DNA from 4 places in the Thioalkalivibrio sp. AKL17 genome. Region 4 is predicted to be linked to each of the others. Evidence: predicted binding sites of a transcription regulator. Region 4 holds the regulator's gene; each other region holds the start of a gene.
The links. The regulator sigma-54, encoded in region 4, starts transcription at its own class of promoters, with help from an activator protein. The targets are predictions, from matches to a motif close to TGGCANGNTNCNTGCTT.
Positions count from the first base shown of each region.

Region 1 (4,339 bases), on a different contig from region 4:
TGGGCAGGTGTTCCAGGGCGCCGTCCAGCATCTCCGGCAGCAGTTCGCCGAGGGCCTGCCCCGGCTGCATGCGGCGGAAGATCAGGTATTCGCCCTTGCCGGTGTCCTCGCGCTCGAGCTGGTCCACTTCCACCCCGCAGGAGGAGGCGAAGCCCTGCGCCGCGCGGGTCGGCTGGCCCTGGTCGTCGAAGGCGGCGGCCACGGCCGGGCCACGGCGTTCCTGCAGCTGGTCGGGCTGGCGGCCAGGCACCGCGGGGAAACGCACGGCCAGGCGTCGGGGCGTGGCGAAGGCCTCGGGCTCGCCGGGTTCCAGCCCGGCGTCGCGCAGGCGGGTGGTCAGGCCCTCGGCCAAGGCGTCGCGCAGGCGTGCCAGCGCGGTGGGGGGCAGTTCCTCGGTGCCGAGTTCGATCAGAAGTTCGCGGGCTTCGTCCATGTTCGGTCCAGTCGGGTTCCGGTGGGCCCGCGCGCCCGTTCGGGGCGGCGGCGGGCACGGGTTCGGGGTATGCCCCGGTGTCGGGTGGCGTCAGGCGGCGTCGGACTTGCCGGTGTCGCCCGGGGCGCACAGTGGAAAGCCCAGGGCCTCGCGCGATTCATAGTATTTCTGCGCGACGTTCCTGGAGAGCTCGCGCACGCGCAGGATGTAGCGCTGGCGCTCGGTGACCGAGATCGCCCCGCGCGCATCCAGCAGGTTGAAGCTGTGCGAGGCGCGCAGCATCTGCTCGTAGGCCGGCAGCGGCAGGCCCAGCTCGATCATGCGGTCGCTCTCCGCCGCATGGTGGTCGAACGCGGCGAACAGGGCATCGCGGTCGGCGTGCTCGAAGTTGTACTTCGACTGTTCCACCTCGTTCTGGTGGTAGACGTCGCCGTAGGTGACCGCGCGCCCGTCCGGGCCGACGGTCCAGACCAGGTCGTAGACGCTCTCCACGCCCTGCAGGTACATCGCCAGACGCTCCAGCCCGTAGGTGATCTCGCCGGAGACGGGGTGGCAGTCGATCCCGCCCACCTGCTGGAAGTAGGTGAACTGGGTCACCTCCATGCCGTTCAGCCAGACCTCCCAGCCCAGCCCCCAGGCGCCCAGGGTCGGGGACTCCCAGTTGTCCTCGACGAAACGGACGTCGTGGGTCAGCGTGTCGAAGCCCAGCGCCTCCAGCGAGCCGAGATACAGGTCCTGGATGTCGGCCGGGGAGGGCTTCAGCAGCACCTGGAACTGGTAGTAGTGCTGCAGGCGATTGGGATTGTCGCCGTAGCGCCCGTCGGTCGGGCGCCGGCTGGGCTGTACGTAGGCGGCGCGCCAGGGTTCCGGCCCGATCGAGCGCAGGAAGGTCGCCGGGTGGAAGGTCCCGGCGCCCATCTCCATGTCGTAGGGCTGCATCACCACGCAGCCGTGGTCGTTCCAGTAATCCTGCAGTCGGCGGATCAGGTCCTGGAAGGTGGGACTCGCGGTCTCGGTTCGGTCGCTTGCGTTCGCCATCGCTGGGGGTCCGGAGCGGATCAGGGGCGGCAGTATATCGGCCCGTGCCCGGGTGCGGCCACCGCCGGGCGGGTCCATAATGAGCGGATTGATCCGTCCCGGAGGGATGATGGCCACGCACAGTGACGACTCAGCCGACGATCCACGCGACGGCTCGCGCTATCGTGATACACGGCGGGTGACGCTGACCGGCGCTGCGGTCAATTCCGGCCTGGCTGTCACCCAGCTGGCCAGCGGATGGTTGCTGAACTCGCAGGCGCTGATCGCCGACGGCGTGCATACGGTCTCGGACCTGGTCACCGATGCCGTGGTGCTGGTCGCGGCGGGGCATGCGGCCGCCTCCCCTGATCGCAATCACCCCTATGGTCACGGCCGCATCGAAACCCTCGCCACCGTTATTGTGGGGGTCTTTCTCGCTCTCGCCGGCGTTGCCATTGCCTGGGGCGCGGGCAGCCGGCTGCTGGGGCCGGAAGAGCTGACCGGTCCGGCGCCGCTGGCCATCGCATTCGCCGTGGTTACCCTGGTGGCCAAGGAGGGCATGTACCAGTACACGCATCGGGTCGCGCGCCGCCTGGGGTCGCGCATGCTGGAAGCCAACGCCTGGCATCACCGTACCGATGCGATCTCCTCCGTCATTGTCCTGCTGGCAGTCGCCGGTGCGGTAGCGGGGTGGCCGTGGCTTGACGCGGCCGCGGCGCTGGTGGTGGCCGGCTTCATCCTGCATATTGCCGGGCGCCTCGTCTGGCGCAGCGCCGCGGAACTCATCGACACCGCGCTGGAACCGGAGGAGGTCGAGCGAATCCACCGCACCATCCTGGACGTCCCGGGGGTAAAGGACGCCCACATGCTGCGCACCCGGCGCTCCGGCGACGATGCCGTGGCCGACGTGCACGTGCAGGTCGCACCGATGATCTCGGTGTCGGAGGGGCACCGCATCGCTGACGCGGTCCATCAGGCGGTGACCGAGGATGCGGGCGCAGTCTGCGATATAACCGTGCACGTGGATCCCGAAAACGACGAGGATCAGGCCGCCAGCTCGCGGCTGCCATTGCGCCCCGAGCTGGTGGCCGGGCTGCGCGAAGCCTGGTCCGGCTTCCCCGAGCTGGAGGCCTTGGAGCACCTGTCGCTGCACTATCTGGGCGGGCGGGTGCATGCCACCGTTACCCTGCGCCTGGATCCCGGGCTGTCGGGGACAGGGCTTGAGGGGCGCGCGGACCTGCTGACCCGGCAGCTCCGCGAGCACCCGGCGCTGAAGCCGGTGCTGGGCCAGGTGACCATACTCTACCGGCCGTGCACCGAATGAGGGCGGGCTTGATGTATACGCACCACAATAGTGCATTCTATGCACTGCGGGTGTGCGGATCGTGATGGCGTCGCTGCGGAAAAGGGCGTCAGGGCACTCCGAACCGGGGCTTTCGGTCTGGCACGCCACCTGCATAACCATCGGGCAGACGCCGCTCGGCCTCTGACGACCGCACCGGCATCGACCGTCTCAAACTGAAGACCAGAGGAGTCCTCACTATGTCCGCAGCCGAAGTGCTGAAGCAGATCAAGGAACAGGAAGTCCGCTTCGTCGATTTCCGTTTTACCGATTCCAAGGGCAAGGAACAGCATGTGACCCTGCCGGCCCACGACCTCGACGAAGACGCCTTCGAGGAAGGCAAGATGTTCGACGGTTCCTCCATCTCCGGGTGGAAGGGCATCAATGAGTCCGACATGATCCTGATGCCGGACGCGGAGTCCGCGGCCATCGATCCGTTCTTCGAGGACATGACCATGAACATCCGCTGCGATGTCGTGGAGCCGGCCACCATGCAGGGCTATGACCGCTGCCCGCGGTCCCTGGCGCGTCGCGCCGAGGCCTATCTGCAGAGCACCGGCATCGCCGACACCGCGCTGTTCGGTCCGGAGAACGAATTCTTTGTCTTCGACGACGTGAAGTGGGGCTCCGACCTCTCCGGCTCCTACTGCCGCGTGGATTCCCAGGAGGCCTCGTGGAACTCCGAGCGCGTGTATGACGACGGCAACATCGGCCATCGCCCGGGCGTGAAGGGTGGCTACTTCCCGGTCCCGCCGGTCGACAGCCTGCACGACATCCGCTCCACCATGTGCGAAGTGATGACCGAGATGGGGCTGGTGACCGAAGTGCATCACCACGAGGTGGCGACCGCCGGCCAGTGCGAGATCGGCGTCGGCCCGGCGACCCTGACCAAGAAGTCCGACGAAGTGCAGATGCTCAAGTACGTGGTGCAGAACGTCGCCCACATGCACGGCAAGACCGCCACCTTCATGCCCAAGCCGATTGTCGGCGACAACGGCTCCGGCATGCACGTGCACCAGTCGCTGTCGAAGGACGGCAAGAATCTGTTCTCCGGTGACCTGTACGGCGGTCTGTCCGAAACCGCTCTCTACTACATCGGCGGCATCATCAAGCACGCCCGCGCGCTGAACGCCTTCACCAACCCGTCCACCAACAGCTACAAGCGTCTGGTGCCGGGCTTCGAGGCGCCGGTGATGCTGGCCTACTCCGCGCGCAACCGCTCGGCGTCCATCCGCATCCCGTTCGTGATGAGCCCGAAGGCCCGCCGCATCGAGCTGCGCTTCCCGGACTCCACCGCCAACCCGTATCTGGCGTTCGCCGCGATGCTGATGGCCGGCATCGACGGCATCCAGAACAAGATCCACCCGGGCGAGGCGATGGACAAGAACCTCTACGACCTGCCGCCGGAAGAAGAGAAGGGCATCCCGCAGGTCTGCCATTCGCTGGATCAGGCCCTGGAGGCGCTGGACGCCGACCGCGCGTTCCTGACCCAGGGCGGGGTGTTCACCGACGACATGATCGATGCCTACATCGACCTGAAGATGGAA
Region 1 is NZ_KB898767.1:357,029-361,367, forward strand. Features, by position in the region: gene glyS (glycine--tRNA ligase subunit beta) at 1-433, opposite strand, end outside; gene glyQ (glycine--tRNA ligase subunit alpha) at 524-1,471, opposite strand; gene D577_RS0110025 (cation diffusion facilitator family transporter) at 1,578-2,774, shown strand; gene glnA (glutamate--ammonia ligase) at 2,993-4,339, shown strand, end outside.
Region 1: a site for sigma-54 is predicted at 2,893-2,909, ahead of glnA (glutamate--ammonia ligase). Genes of this name have one in related genera too.

Region 2 (4,339 bases), on a different contig from region 4:
GGCGTCTACCAGACCGAATTCCTGCAACGCATCGGGGCGCTCTCGCAGGCGCTGGCAGCCGCCCCGGCGGTCGAGCGGGTGCTGTCGGTCACCACCCTGGACCACATCCGTGCGACGCCAGCCGGCTTTTCGGTCGAGCCACTGATCGATCCGCGGGAACTGGACAGCCGTACGCCGGAGGCCTGGCGGACGCGAGCGCTGGAGGACCGCTTCGCACCCGGGCTGGTGGTGGCCGACTCGGGCGAGGCGATCGCGCTGGTGGTCCGTCCGCACGCCCTCGACAACAGCCTCCAGCGGCTCCAGCTGGAACAGTTGCTGCGGGCGGGGATCGCGGAACACGGGCTCGCGGACGACCTGTCCGCGGTCGCCGGCCATATCGCCCTGGACGTGGCTCAGCTGCGCGCGATGCTGACCGACCTGGCGCTGCTGGTGCCGGGCACCATGACAATCGGACTTTTGCTGCTGTGGTGGCTGTTCCGGCGCTGGCTGGTGGTGGGAGTCGCGGCCGCCACCATCAGCGCCGTTACCGGTCCCGCCATCGCACTGCTGATCCTGCTCGAGCGGCCGTTCACGCTGATCTCCGCGATTCTGCCACCGCTGCTGACGGCCCTGACCGTGGCCATGCTGATGCACTTCTTCAATGCCCAGCTGCATGCGGCGCAGCGGGGTTATCTCGGGCGCGATCGCGTGGTGGCGGCCCTGCAGGCGGTGGCGCGCCCGATTCTTTTCATGGCGTTGACCACCGCGGCGGGTCTGGCTTCGCTGAACGTGAGCAGTATCCGGCCGATTGGCGGCTTCGGGCTGGTCGGGGCATTCGGTGTATTGCTGGCGGCGGCCATTGTTCTGTGGCTGTTGCCAGCTCTGATGGCCCGCTGGGACCGGGGCCCGTGGCATGCGCCCCGGCGGAGCCTGCGCCTGCTGGACCGCGTCACCGGCTTCGCGGCCCATCTGGCCATCCGCCGCGCCGGCTGGGTGGTGGCCATCGCCGCAGTGCTGATCGCGATCGCGCTGCCGCAGATCCGGCATGTCGAGGTCGAGACCGATCTGTATGCCTTCTTTGACGATCACCACCCCATCACTCAGTCGACCCGGCAGGTCGAGGAGGAGCTTTCCGGCGTGATGGCCCTTGAGGTGGTGTTCCAGGGGCCGGAATGGGACAGCCTGCAGGCCCCGGACCGCCTGCAGGCCATCCATTCGGTACAGGAATGGCTGGATGCCCGGCCGGAGGTGGATTACAGCATGTCGCTCCCGGACCTGGTCGCGGAGATGCACTGGGCCTTCAACGAAGAGGATCCGGCCTTCCGGACGATCCCGGACAGCAGCGACCTGGTGGCGCAGTATCTGTTTATCTACGACGGTCGCGACCTGTACGACGTGGTCGACCGGGATTTCGGGCGCAGTCGGCTGCTGGTCAACCTGAATGCTCACGGGGCCCGCGAGATCAATGCGCTGATGGATGATCTGCGCGACCGCCTGGAGGCGCACCCCCCGGCGGACATGCAGTGGGATCTTGCGGGGATGGCACGGCTGTTCGCCGATCAGGAACGCCTGCTGATTCAGGGGCAGCTCCACAGCCTGTACGCCGTGGCCGGCATGCTCGCGCTGCTGATGCTGGTGATGTGGCGCTCGGTCCCGCTGGCCGCCGTGAGCATGCTCCCGAACCTTGCTCCACTGGCCTTGATCTTTGCGGTGATGGGGTTTCTCGGCATCTGGCTGGACATGGCTACGGCGATGATCGCCAGTGTCGCGATCGGTATCGCCGTGGACGACACCATTCATCTGTTGTACGGCTATCGCCAGCGCCGTCTGGCCGGCAGTTCGGTCGCCTGGGCCCTGGCCCGTACGTTCCGCCGCACGGGCCGCGCGATTACGGCCACCACCATCGTGCTGGTCGGGCAGTTCCTGTTGCTGGCCCTGTCCGACTTTCAGCCGACCGCCGCCTTCGGTTTGCTCACGGCCTTCGGGCTGGTCGCCGCGCTGATCTTCGACCTGCTGGTGCTGCCCGCACTGCTGGTCCTGGGCCACCGTCTGAGGAACCGCCCGGTTCTCTCCTGACTGGCGGCGCGTAGACCCCTGTAACCGGCACAAAAAAAGACCCCGTCCGGAGACGGGGCCGAAAAGGGGCCTTTCCTTGAGGGGGGGGGCAAGGAAGGCCCGGGCTACACCTGCGGGACTTGCGCCCGCAGGTTGTTGTCGTTCGTCTGCCGGCGGCCACGGATGGCGATGAAGCCCAGGAACAGCAGACCGGTGCCCAGCAGGATCAGCATGCCCGGCTCCGGCACTTCGTAGCGTACGGTGCTGTTCAGCTGGGTCTGGCGAACCAGAGCGCCGCTCTCCAGCTCCACCAGCTGGTCAGCCGTCGGGATGGGCGGATCCACGTTGGTGTCAAGGCGCCAGCTGATGGGGATGCCGGCACCGCCCTCTTCGCTCGCAATGTCGTAGAAGCTCTCGCCGGATTCGTGATCGATGAAGAAGTTCCGGACGAACTCGTTGTCGGCCCATTCGTCGTCGAAACTCACCTTGCCCATGATGTCGAGATTGGCGGCCTGGATCACGGAGCCCTCGACGTCCATGCGCATCACCTTGGTCCGGTCACCGGAGGCGCCGTCTTCAAAGTAGGTGTCGAAAAAGCCATCGGTGTAGCGAATGCTCAGGTCGCCGTTGTCCGTCTCGTAGACCTCCCCCTGGATCTCGTAATCGAAGGTGAGTCCCCAGCCGGTGTCGTCGTAGAACCATTCGTCGGAGGAGAAGCCGTTATTGGCCTGCGTGCCACCGACTCCGCTCACGAAGTTGAGATTCACGACATTCTTGTCGGCGACATCGTCCGGATATTTCAGCGATACCGATGATTCACCGTCGATTGCCGTGAAGTTGCCCTCCGAGAATCCGAAACCATCCATGCTGCTTTCGAGATTGGTGTCCACGAACTGGGTACCCGCGGTATTCGGGTCGCCCAGGTAGAAGGACGAGGCCAGCGTGTTACTGGTTCCGAGTGTGTCGATCTCGCCGGTCTGCGTGCTGCTGTTGCCACTGAAGTCCTGATCAACATCAATGACAAAGGATCCGGCGAGGGCAGGCGATGTCATCGCCATGCCCAGTGCTGTTGTCAAAAGGAGATTCTTGTAGTTCATCGTCATTTCCTTTGAAAGGTCTGAATGGGTACCGCAAGGATACTTATGCAGACCTCGTGCCAAAGGATGAATAGTTGCAGAAAAGGGCCGAATTACAGTAAGTTAAAAGAACCTTTCTCCGGTGGTCCAGGTGCACCGGGCGGGGTTTCCGGGCCCGGTGTAAACCTTCTGTACGGGCCTGCCGGATCCCCTCAGCGGGCCAGCTGATCGTGAAGCGCCCGCGCCTCGTTGCGCTCAGGGAAATCGCCTCCTTCCTGCAGGATGGCTTCCAGCAGGGTGCGTGCGCCCGTGGAATCGCCGGCCCGGTCGCGTGCCCGCGCCAGGTTGTAGCCGATGTCCGGGGTGGAAGCGGCATCGTCGAAGGCGGTCTCCAGCACTTCGCGGGCCTCGCCGGGCTGATCGCCGTAAAGCAGTACAACACCCAGGGTGTCGAGGACCACGGAATGGTCGGGCGCCAGGTCCCGTGCCCGGCGGGCGTGATCCAGCGCCTGCTCGTTGTCGCGTTCCCGCAGCAGCCAGGCAAGGTTGTTGAGCGCGATCACGTCGTCCTCGTGCCGGGCGAGCAGGACCCGGTAGGTGCTGATGGCGCTCTCCTCCTCGCCCAGCTCCACCAGGGTCGACCCGAGCAGGTGGCGTGCGCCCGGGTCCTCGGGATAGCGCTGTAACCATTCCTCCAGTTCGCTCAGCGCCTGTTCGGTCTGCCCGGCTGCCATGCGTACCTGATGACGTTCGGCCAGCCATTCCCGTCGTGGCTGCTGCTCGATCGCCGCAGAATAGGATTTTGCAGCGGCCTCGTGGTCACCGGCGCGGGCCTCGAACCAGGCCCGCTGAGCCTTCACGGCCGGCAGGTCGGGCCCGGCCTCTTCCAGCGGGCCAAAGGCCTCCCGGGCCTCATCCACTTGCCCCATGAGGCTGAGCTGGCGCACCAGGGCCTGCCGTGCGTCCATGCGCTCGGGGTTCAGGGACAGGACCTCGCGTAGCGCGACCACGGATTCCTCCGGGGCGCCACTGGCGGCGAGAACGCGTGCCAGGCGGAACTGGAAGGTCGCGTTGTCGGGTCGCAGTGAAGTCAGCCGGCGCATTGGATCCACCGCTTCCTCCGGCGCTCCGCGGCGCTCCTGCACGTCGGCCATGGCGAACAGGGCCTCCGGTTCTTCGGGGTGGCGTTCCAGGGTTTGTGCCAGGGTCTCAACGGCAGCATCCGGGCG
Region 2 is NZ_KB898764.1:273,876-278,214, forward strand. Features, by position in the region: gene D577_RS0101315 (RND family transporter) at 1-2,055, shown strand, start outside; gene D577_RS0101320 (PEP-CTERM sorting domain-containing protein) at 2,160-3,131, opposite strand; gene prsT (XrtA/PEP-CTERM system TPR-repeat protein PrsT) at 3,323-4,339, opposite strand, start outside.
Region 2: a site for sigma-54 is predicted at 3,177-3,193, ahead of D577_RS0101320 (PEP-CTERM sorting domain-containing protein). Genes of this name have one in related genera too.

Region 3 (4,339 bases), on a different contig from region 4:
TCCATGCGCTGCGAACGCAGGTTCACCGACTCCGGCAGAATCCCGAGTGCCTTGTCCAGCGATATGCTCATCCCGTTCCGTCCGGCCCGCACATGGCGGGCATCCGTTGCCTGACCACGACGATGCAATCGCCGTGCCATTGGCTGCCGGCAAAAGGGAAAAGGATTGGGAGGGACGCCGGCGCGCGGCCGGCCGCGCGGCGAATCGCCGCGCTGGGAAACGAGCACCGGGCCCGTTGCAGGCCCGGCGTGGAGGGGTTCAGCCCTTCAGCCGCAGGACCGAGCCGTACTCGGTGCGCACGGTTTCGTAGGCCTTGCTGTAGGGCCCGACCGTCTCGGAAGCGCCAAGAAACAGATAGCCACCGGGGTTGAGCTGCTTCGCTATACCGTCAAGGACCTGACGCTTGGTCTCGGCCGAGAAATAGATCAGGACGTTGCGGCAGAACACGATGTCAAACTTGCCCAGCGCCGCGTAGCTGTCGACCAGGTTGAGTTTCTGAAACCGGCAGCGGCGCTGCACTTCGGGGATGATCTTGTGCCCCTCGGGCACGGTCTCGAAAAACCGGGACCGCCGCGACTCGCTGAGCCCGCGCACGATGCTCAGACCGTCATAGACTCCCTTGCGGGCATCTTCCAGCACGCCCTCGGACAGGTCCGTCCCGAGAATGCTGACGGGCACCACCCGGCGCGGGCGCGACGCCTCCCATTCCGAGACCACCATCGAGATGCTGTAGGGCTCCTGGCCACTGGAACACCCGGCCGACCAGACCTTGATCGACGACCGAGTGGACGCCAGCTCCGGGAGGATCACGTGGCGCAGGATTTCGAACGGAAAACCGTCGCGAAACCAGGAGGTTTCGTTGGTGGTCATCGCGTCGATGACGCGCGTGCGCAGCTTCGGGCTGGGGGCCTTGCGCAGCGCGTGCAGCAGCTCCGGCACGTCCTTGTAGCCGAATTCATCCAGCAGGCGGGACAACCGGCTGGACACCAGGTACTGGCGGCTGTCCCCCAGCACCAGGCCACAGCACTCGGAGAGAAAGCGCGCGAATTCTTCGTAGTCACGGGAATCGATCACGCACACATCTCCGCCTTGACGCGTGCCGGGCCCGTCCGCCGTCCGCTGGTTGTTCGGTTCGATGATTCCATGCCGCCACAGTATAGGGCTTCGAGGCGGCCTTGCGGGAGTCCGCAGCCTGCAAAGGGGCGGCAAGCGCCGACCGCCCTCCTCCGCCGGGCCGGCAACCCCTCGCCCCCGGCAACCACCGACATCTCAGGCGGTCTTGTTGATCTGTTCCAGGACCGCACTGGCCAGTTCGTCCGGGTTGAACTTGGAGAGGAACGCATCCGCGCCGGCCCTACGCACCATGTCGGTATTGAATTCGCCGCTGAGCGAGGAATGCAGCAGCACCCGCAGCGGTCGCAGCCGCTCGTTCTCGCGGATCTTTGCCGTCAGGGTGTAACCGTCCATGCGCGGCATTTCGATATCCGAGATCACCAGCTCGACCGTGTCGTGGATCGGGCCCTCTGCGGCTTTCTCCTCCAGGTAATCCAGGGCTTCACGCCCGTCCTTGCACAGCACGTAGGGCCACTCGAGCCCCTGGATGGCGCTTTCGATCTGGCGGCGGGCCACCACCGAATCGTCGGCGATGACGATTTCCCGACGCTCGGGTGTCTGCTCGGCCACCGCGGAACGCACGCTTTCCGACACCTCGGTGGGCAGCGGATTGACCAGCGACAGCACGCGCTCCACGTCGATGATCTCCACCAGCTTGTTGTCGAGTTCGGTGACCGCCACCAGAAACGACTCGCGCCCGGTGCCGCGCGGGGGCGACTTCACCTGGTCCCAGTTGACGTTCACGATCCGATCCACCGCCGATACCATGAAGCCCTGCACCGAGCGGTTGAACTCCGTGATCACAACCTTCTGCTGCCCGTCCGCCCCGGCCCGGGTCGACTGCATGCCCATCGCCCGCGCCAGATCGATGATCGGCACGGTCTTGTCGCGCAGGGTGGTCACTCCCCGCACCACCCCGGCGGACCCGGGAATCTGGCGCAACTGCGGCAGCGGAATCACCTCGCGCACCTTGAACACGTTGATCCCGAAGGTCTGCGTGCCGCCCAGATAGAACAGCAGAAGCTCCATCCGGTTCTGCCCGACCATCTGCGTGCGCTGGTTCACGTCGTCAATAAACTGACTCACGGTTCTCGCCCCCTGGGTTGTTCTCCCTGCTAACGGCCGCGCCGGCGGGAGCTTGAACCACGCATCGGGCGTGCAGGACAGGCCCGGATACCATGGCACGGAATCTGCATGCATCCCGCTACGAAGACACAGGGTCAACGGTGACCGGACATGCACCTTCTCAAGTTACAGGCTTTGCTCCCGTACCGCAGCCCGGGCCGCAGCGGGGGTGCGCTTCTCCTGATGCTCGCGCTCCTCGCCCCGGGCGCGCAAGCGGAGATCGAGCCGGTGCAGAACATCCGTGACAGCGCGGAACGGTTCCTGCACCAGCAGCTGGGGGAGCACAACGGTGACGATGTGGAGGTGCAACTCGGTCATGTCGACGAGCGCCTGCGCCTCAAGCGCTGCGACGAGCCCCTGGAGGCCTCGCTGCCGCCCGGCGGACGCCCGAGAGGCAATACCGCGGTCAACATCCGCTGCCCCGGGCCGGTGACCTGGTCGGTGTACGTTCCGGCCGCCGTGGAACGCCACGCCGAGGTGGTGGTGGCCCGACGCAACCTGTCGCGCCAGCAGACCCTGGGACCGGGCGATCTGCGCATGGAACGCATCGAGACGTCGCGCCAGGCCACCCATTATTTCGAGGACGCATCCGAGGTCGTCGGTCTGCAGACCCGCCGCGCGATCCGCCAGGGCCAGGTCATCGGCCAGCAGCACGTCAACGAACGCCAGGTGATCCAGCGCGGCCAGCGCGTTACCATCCTCGCCAGCAGCGGCAGTGTCACTATCCGCATGCAGGGCGAAGCCCTGGAGGACGCCACGGCCGGCGACTGGATCCGCGTGCGCAACACGTCCTCGGGACGCGAGATCGAGGGCGAGGTCCAGCCATCGGGCACGGTCCGCGTCGCCCTGTAGTAAAATGTGACGGAAATCCCGCAACTGACCCTACAGTTTCGGGCATTCCGGCCGATACACGCGGTAGACCAGTAAAACGACAGGACAAAGTCATGGATATCAAAGGCCCCAACATCAACGGCCTGCGCCCCGACAGCCAGAACGGCGGAGTCCGCGGCCGTGACGACGACGCCCGCACCGGCGGCAACGGGGTGGATCGCGCCGGCAATGGCGATGCCGCCAATGGCGACGCCGTCACCCTGACCGGTGCCGCCCAGGCCATGAACGGCAGCGGCGAAGCCAGCGAGGCCGCGCCGTTCAACGAGGCGAAGGTGGCCGAGATCCGCGAGGCGATCGCTCAGGGGAACTACCCGATCGACAACGAAGAACTGGCCGATCGCATGATGGAAATCGAAGGCCTGCTGCGGTGATCCGGTGGTGACCGACGAAACCGGAATTCGTCCTTCCCTGGAGGAATCCATCCGTCTCGGACAACGGCTGGAGGATATCCTGCTGGAGGAAACCCGGGCCATTGAGTCACGCGAACCGGATCGGCTGCAGGCCGCGGTCCAGCGCAAGCAGGAACTGCTGCAGGCACTGGAAACCGAAACCCGCAAACAGCAGCAATGGATCGAAGCCCGCGGTGCCGAGTTCACCCCGGAAGGGGTAGCACGGCTGTTCGCGCGTCTGGAGGGAGGGGAGCACCTCAACGACCGCTGGCAGGCGCTGCGGGCGACGATCGAACGCTGCAACGAACTCAACCAGGGCAACGCCCGGCTGATCGAACGCAACCAGCGCCGGGTGCAGATGTCCATGCAGATCCTGCGTGGCGAAGACAACGGACCGGCCACGACCTACGACCCCTACGGCAAGGCCCGTCACCGCCGTACCACCGGCCAGACCATCACCCGCGCCTAGCCCGAACGGGACCGAACAGGCGTGAACTCCGTCACAGGGTGTATGATGCGCGAACCCACTTCGGACGCGACGTGCCCTCATGGATGACAACGATTATACCGTCGACACCCCGGAACGCATCGGCCAGATCCTGCGCGACCTGGACCATGGCCTGACCCTGGTCAGTATCCGCCTGGAAGAAAGCGGCCCGCTGCACACCTCGGCGCTGATCCGTCTGGATGCCGACGCGCGGCGTCTCTACCTCGACCAGCTGCAACCTCCCTCCCTGCACCAGCGGATCCGACCCGGCCAGCCCCTGCGCGTATTCGCGACCCTGCGCGGGGTGGCCGTGCGGTTTACAACCGAGGTCCGC
Region 3 is NZ_KB898764.1:164,173-168,511, reverse strand. Features, by position in the region: gene flgB (flagellar basal body rod protein FlgB) at 1-71, opposite strand, end outside; gene D577_RS0100825 (protein-glutamate O-methyltransferase CheR) at 259-1,074, opposite strand; gene D577_RS0100820 (chemotaxis protein) at 1,270-2,199, opposite strand; gene flgA (flagellar basal body P-ring formation chaperone FlgA) at 2,422-3,090, shown strand; gene flgM (flagellar biosynthesis anti-sigma factor FlgM) at 3,183-3,500, shown strand; gene D577_RS0100805 (flagella synthesis protein FlgN) at 3,505-3,987, shown strand; gene D577_RS0100800 (flagellar brake protein) at 4,067-4,339, shown strand, end outside.
Region 3: a site for sigma-54 is predicted at 2,293-2,309, ahead of flgA (flagellar basal body P-ring formation chaperone FlgA). Genes of this name have one in related genera too.

Region 4 (4,339 bases):
ACGCAACGAGCGCGTGCGCACGGTGATCGAGTCGCGCGACGTGCGCGTGGCGCTGGACACCCGGCTGACGACCTCGTCGGCGTCGAGCACTCTGGAACAGCCGGGACTGTTCCAGCGGGGTACCGGCCTGCGCGCCGACCCGCAAGCGGATACCATTGAACTGCTCGCCGAGGTCTACACGCTGTACAGCGACCTGCCGCAGGAGGACCGCCCGGAATGAACCCGGCCACAACCGAACATCGCCGCGCGGGCATCCGCCGACCGGCCCCGCTGCTTGCCGTAGCGGGCGTACTCGCACTGATCCTGGCGGCCCCGCCGGCGACCGGCCGCGAGGATGCCCTGCCGGTGGAGATCACCGCGGACCACGCCGAGATGGACGAACGCGCGGGCACCGGCACCTACACCGGCGACGTAATCGTGGTGCGCGGCGATGCCACGCTGGAAGCAGACCGCGTGATCGTGCACATGCGCGAGCGCCGCCCCTACGAGATCGAGGCCCACGGCGAGCCCGCACGCCTGGAGTCGCCCGATCCCGAGACCGGCGAGATGCGCATCGCCGAAGGGCTGCGCATCGACTATTTCCTCGACGAGGAACGCGTGATCCTGACCGAACGGGCGCGCGTCATCACCGCCGCCGAGGATGCCCGCGGGCAGCGCATCACCTATGACCTCGAGCGCGACGTGATCCGCGCGGAACGCGGCGACACCGACGACGAGCGCGTGCACATCCGCCTGCAGCCACGCGAGGACGATCCATGAGGCCCGCGGCCGACGGCCATCTGGTCGCCCGCGAGCTGAGCAAGCGCTATGGCCAGCGTACCGTGCTGGACGCAATGGACGTGGACCTGGTGCCCGGCGAGGTGGTCGGCCTGCTGGGACCCAACGGGGCCGGCAAGACCACCTGTTTCTACAGTCTGGTCGGCCTGATCCGGCCCAATACCGGGCGCATCACCCTGGGCGGGCGCGACATCACGCAGGCCCCCATCCACGAACGCGCCCGCGCCGGGCTGGGCTATCTCCCGCAGGAGGCCTCGATCTTCCGCCGCCTGTCGGTCCAGGACAACCTGCAGGCAGTGCTGGAACTGCGGCCCGGACTGGACCGCCACGAGCGCCGCCGCATCGGCGATGCCCTGATCGAGGAATTCCAGCTCGAAACCGTGCGCCACAGCCCCGGCATCGCGTTGTCCGGAGGCGAACGGCGGCGCGCCGAGATCGCCCGTGCGCTGGCCGGTGATCCGCGGTTTATCTGCCTGGACGAACCCTTCGCCGGGGTCGACCCGATCTCGGTCAGCGAGATCCAGGAAGTGATCCGCCACCTGGCCGAACGCGGCATCGGCGTACTAATCTCGGACCACAACGTGCGCGAGACCCTGGGCATCTGCCACCGCGCCTACATCCTCAGCGAGGGGCACCTTCTGAGCGCGGGAACGCCGGAGGAACTGCTGGACGATGCCCGCGTGCGCGAGGTCTACCTCGGCGAAAATTTCCGCCTGTGACACCGATCGCCACATCCGGCCGGTGCACAAGGCCACAACAAGGGATTACTATTCACTTATGGTGAACAACGCCTCTCCCAACTCATGCTGAAGCCCGGGCTGAACCTGCAGCTCGGTCAGACGCTGACCATGACGCCGCAGCTGCAGCAGGCCATCCGGCTGTTGCAGCTCTCGACGCTGGAGCTCCAGGCCGAGATCCAGCAGGCGCTGGAAAGCAACCCCATGCTGGAACAGGCCGAGGACGACGAACTCGGCGCCGATGGCGAAGAAACCCCGGACCCCGGCACCGAGGGCGAGAACGAGACCGCCAGCGATGCCGCCGCCGGCACCGGCGAAACGGTGGACGCCGGCGGTTCGGAGGATGTCATCCCCGACGAACTGGTGACCGACACCCGCTGGGAAGACATCTACGACGCCAGCGCCAGCCCGCGCGGACTGGACGACCGCGATCCCCTGGAAAACACCTCGGACGACGATGGCGGTGGCCTGCAGGACCACCTGCTGTGGCAGCTGCATCTGTCGCACCTGACCCCGCGTGACCAGCGCATCGGCGCCGCCCTGATCGACACCATCAACGGCGACGGTTACCTCGAGGGGGACGTCGAGACCCTGGCCGACACCATCAGTCAGGGCGAGGACACCCCGGTCGGCACCGACGAGGTGGAGGCAGTGCGCCACTGGCTGCAGCACTGCGACCCCCTCGGGGTCGGGTCGCTGGATCTGCGCGAGTGCCTGGAGGTCCAGCTGGGCGAGCTGGCGCCGGACGCGCCCTCGCGCGAAGCCGCGCGCGCGGTCCTGGAACACGGCATGGACGCCCTTGCCCGGCGTGACTACAAGGCACTGCAGCGCCAGAGCGGCGTGCGCGATGCCGACGAGCTGGCCGCGGCCCTGGACCTGATCCGTACGCTCAACCCGCGCCCCGGCGCCCAGATCAGCGAGACGCCGCCGGAATACGTGGTCCCGGATGTCTACGTGCGTCATACCGACCAGGGCTGGCAGGTCGACCTGAATCCCGAGATCGCCCCGCGCATTCGCGTCAACGACCTCTACGCCGGCATGGTCCGCCAGGTCTCCGATGCCCGCGACAGCGCATTCATGCGCGACCAGCTGCAGGAGGCGCGGTGGTTCATCAAGAGCCTGCACAGCCGCAACGACACCCTGCTGCGCGTAGCGCGAGCGATCGTCGAACGCCAGCAGGGGTTCCTGGAACACGGCGAGGTGGCGATGCAGCCGCTGATCCTGCGCGACATCGCCGAAGCCCTGGAGATGCACGAGTCCACGATCTCGCGGGTGACCACGCAGAAATACATGCACACCCCCCGCGGAGTGTTCGAATTCAAGTATTTCTTCTCCAGTCACGTGGGCACCAGCGACGGCGGGGAATGCTCCGCGACCGCGATTCGTGCCATGATCCGCGAACTCATCGAAGAGGAAACGCCGGGCAAACCGCTCAGCGATTCCCGCCTCGCCCAGATCCTGGCGGATCGGGGCATCAACGTGGCCCGACGTACCGTGGCCAAATACCGGGAGGGCATGAACCTGCCATCCTCCAGCGAACGCCGCCAGATGGCCGCCATGCCGACCGGAAGCAAACCGAAAGGAGCCTGACCCATGCAGATCAACCTCACCGGACACCACGTCGAAATCACCGACGCCCTGCGCGACTACGTCAACGAGAAATTCCAGAAGCTGGAACGCCACTTCGACAAGGTGATCGACGTGCACGTGGTGCTGACCCACGAGAAGACGCAGAAGCTGCACAACAAGGCGGAAGCGAATCTGCAGGTCACCGGCAACCACATCCACGCCGAGGCCAGCCACGACGACATGTACGCCGCCATCGACGGCCTGATCGACAAGGTCGACCGCCAGCTGATCAAGCACAAGGAGAAGGTCAAGGACCATCATCGCGCCGAAGGCCACCAGCGCAACCGCGAACAGACCCCGTAAACCGATGAACCCGGCCGAGCTCATCACCCCGGAGCGCATCGGACTGGAAGCCGACTGCTCCAGCAAGAAACGAGCGCTGGAAACCCTCGCCGATCTGCTGGTGGACGGGGCCGCGGACGGGCTGGCGGCCAGCGCCGCGTTCGAAGCCATGTCGGCCCGCGAAAAACTGGGCTCCACCGGGCTCGGCCATGGCGTGGCGATTCCGCACGGCCGTCTGGCCGAGCTGGATACGCCCCGCATCGCGGTCCTGCGTCTGGATCAGGGCGTGGATTTCGAGGCCATGGACCACGAACCGGTGGACATCCTGATCGCCCTGCTGGTGCCGGAAGAGGCCACCAGCGAACACCTGGACCTGCTGGCCCAGCTCGCACGCGGCCTGTCGCAGCCGGACACCCTCGCCGGCATCCGGCGCGCCGCGGACAGCGCGGGGGTCCAGCAGGCCCTCACCCGGGCCCTGGGAGACACCTGACCATGGCCGACCGGGCGGAGGCGGCAGGCGACGGCACCGCGAGCAACATCACCATCGCCGCGCTCACGCGGGCGATGGGGAGCCGTCTGGACCTGCGCTACGTCCACGGGGAGGAGGCCGCGGGCGACCGCGAACTCCTGGGAGTCGGCGATGGCGACCTGCCGCTGGCCGGCCATCTCAACCTGATCCGCCCCAACCGCATCCAGGTCATCGGCGACTACGAGGCCCGCTACATCGCCGGCCTGTCCGACGAACAGCGTGACCACCTTGTGCTGGAGATGGCCCGCACCGGCACCACCATGGTGATTTTCGCCGAGGACACCTGCCCGTTCCCGCGCATGCCCCACGCTGGTGACGACCCTCTACCAGTGATACTGTGCACTCGCACCTCCTCGCACGAAGTCATCGCCCTGCTCCGCTATTT
Region 4 is NZ_KB898768.1:57,287-61,625, forward strand. Features, by position in the region: gene lptC (LPS export ABC transporter periplasmic protein LptC) at 1-220, shown strand, start outside; gene lptA (lipopolysaccharide transport periplasmic protein LptA) at 217-759, shown strand; gene lptB (LPS export ABC transporter ATP-binding protein) at 756-1,496, shown strand; gene D577_RS0110385 (RNA polymerase factor sigma-54) at 1,581-3,104, shown strand; gene hpf (ribosome hibernation-promoting factor, HPF/YfiA family) at 3,108-3,446, shown strand; gene D577_RS0110395 (PTS sugar transporter subunit IIA) at 3,451-3,915, shown strand; gene hprK (HPr(Ser) kinase/phosphatase) at 3,918-4,339, shown strand, end outside.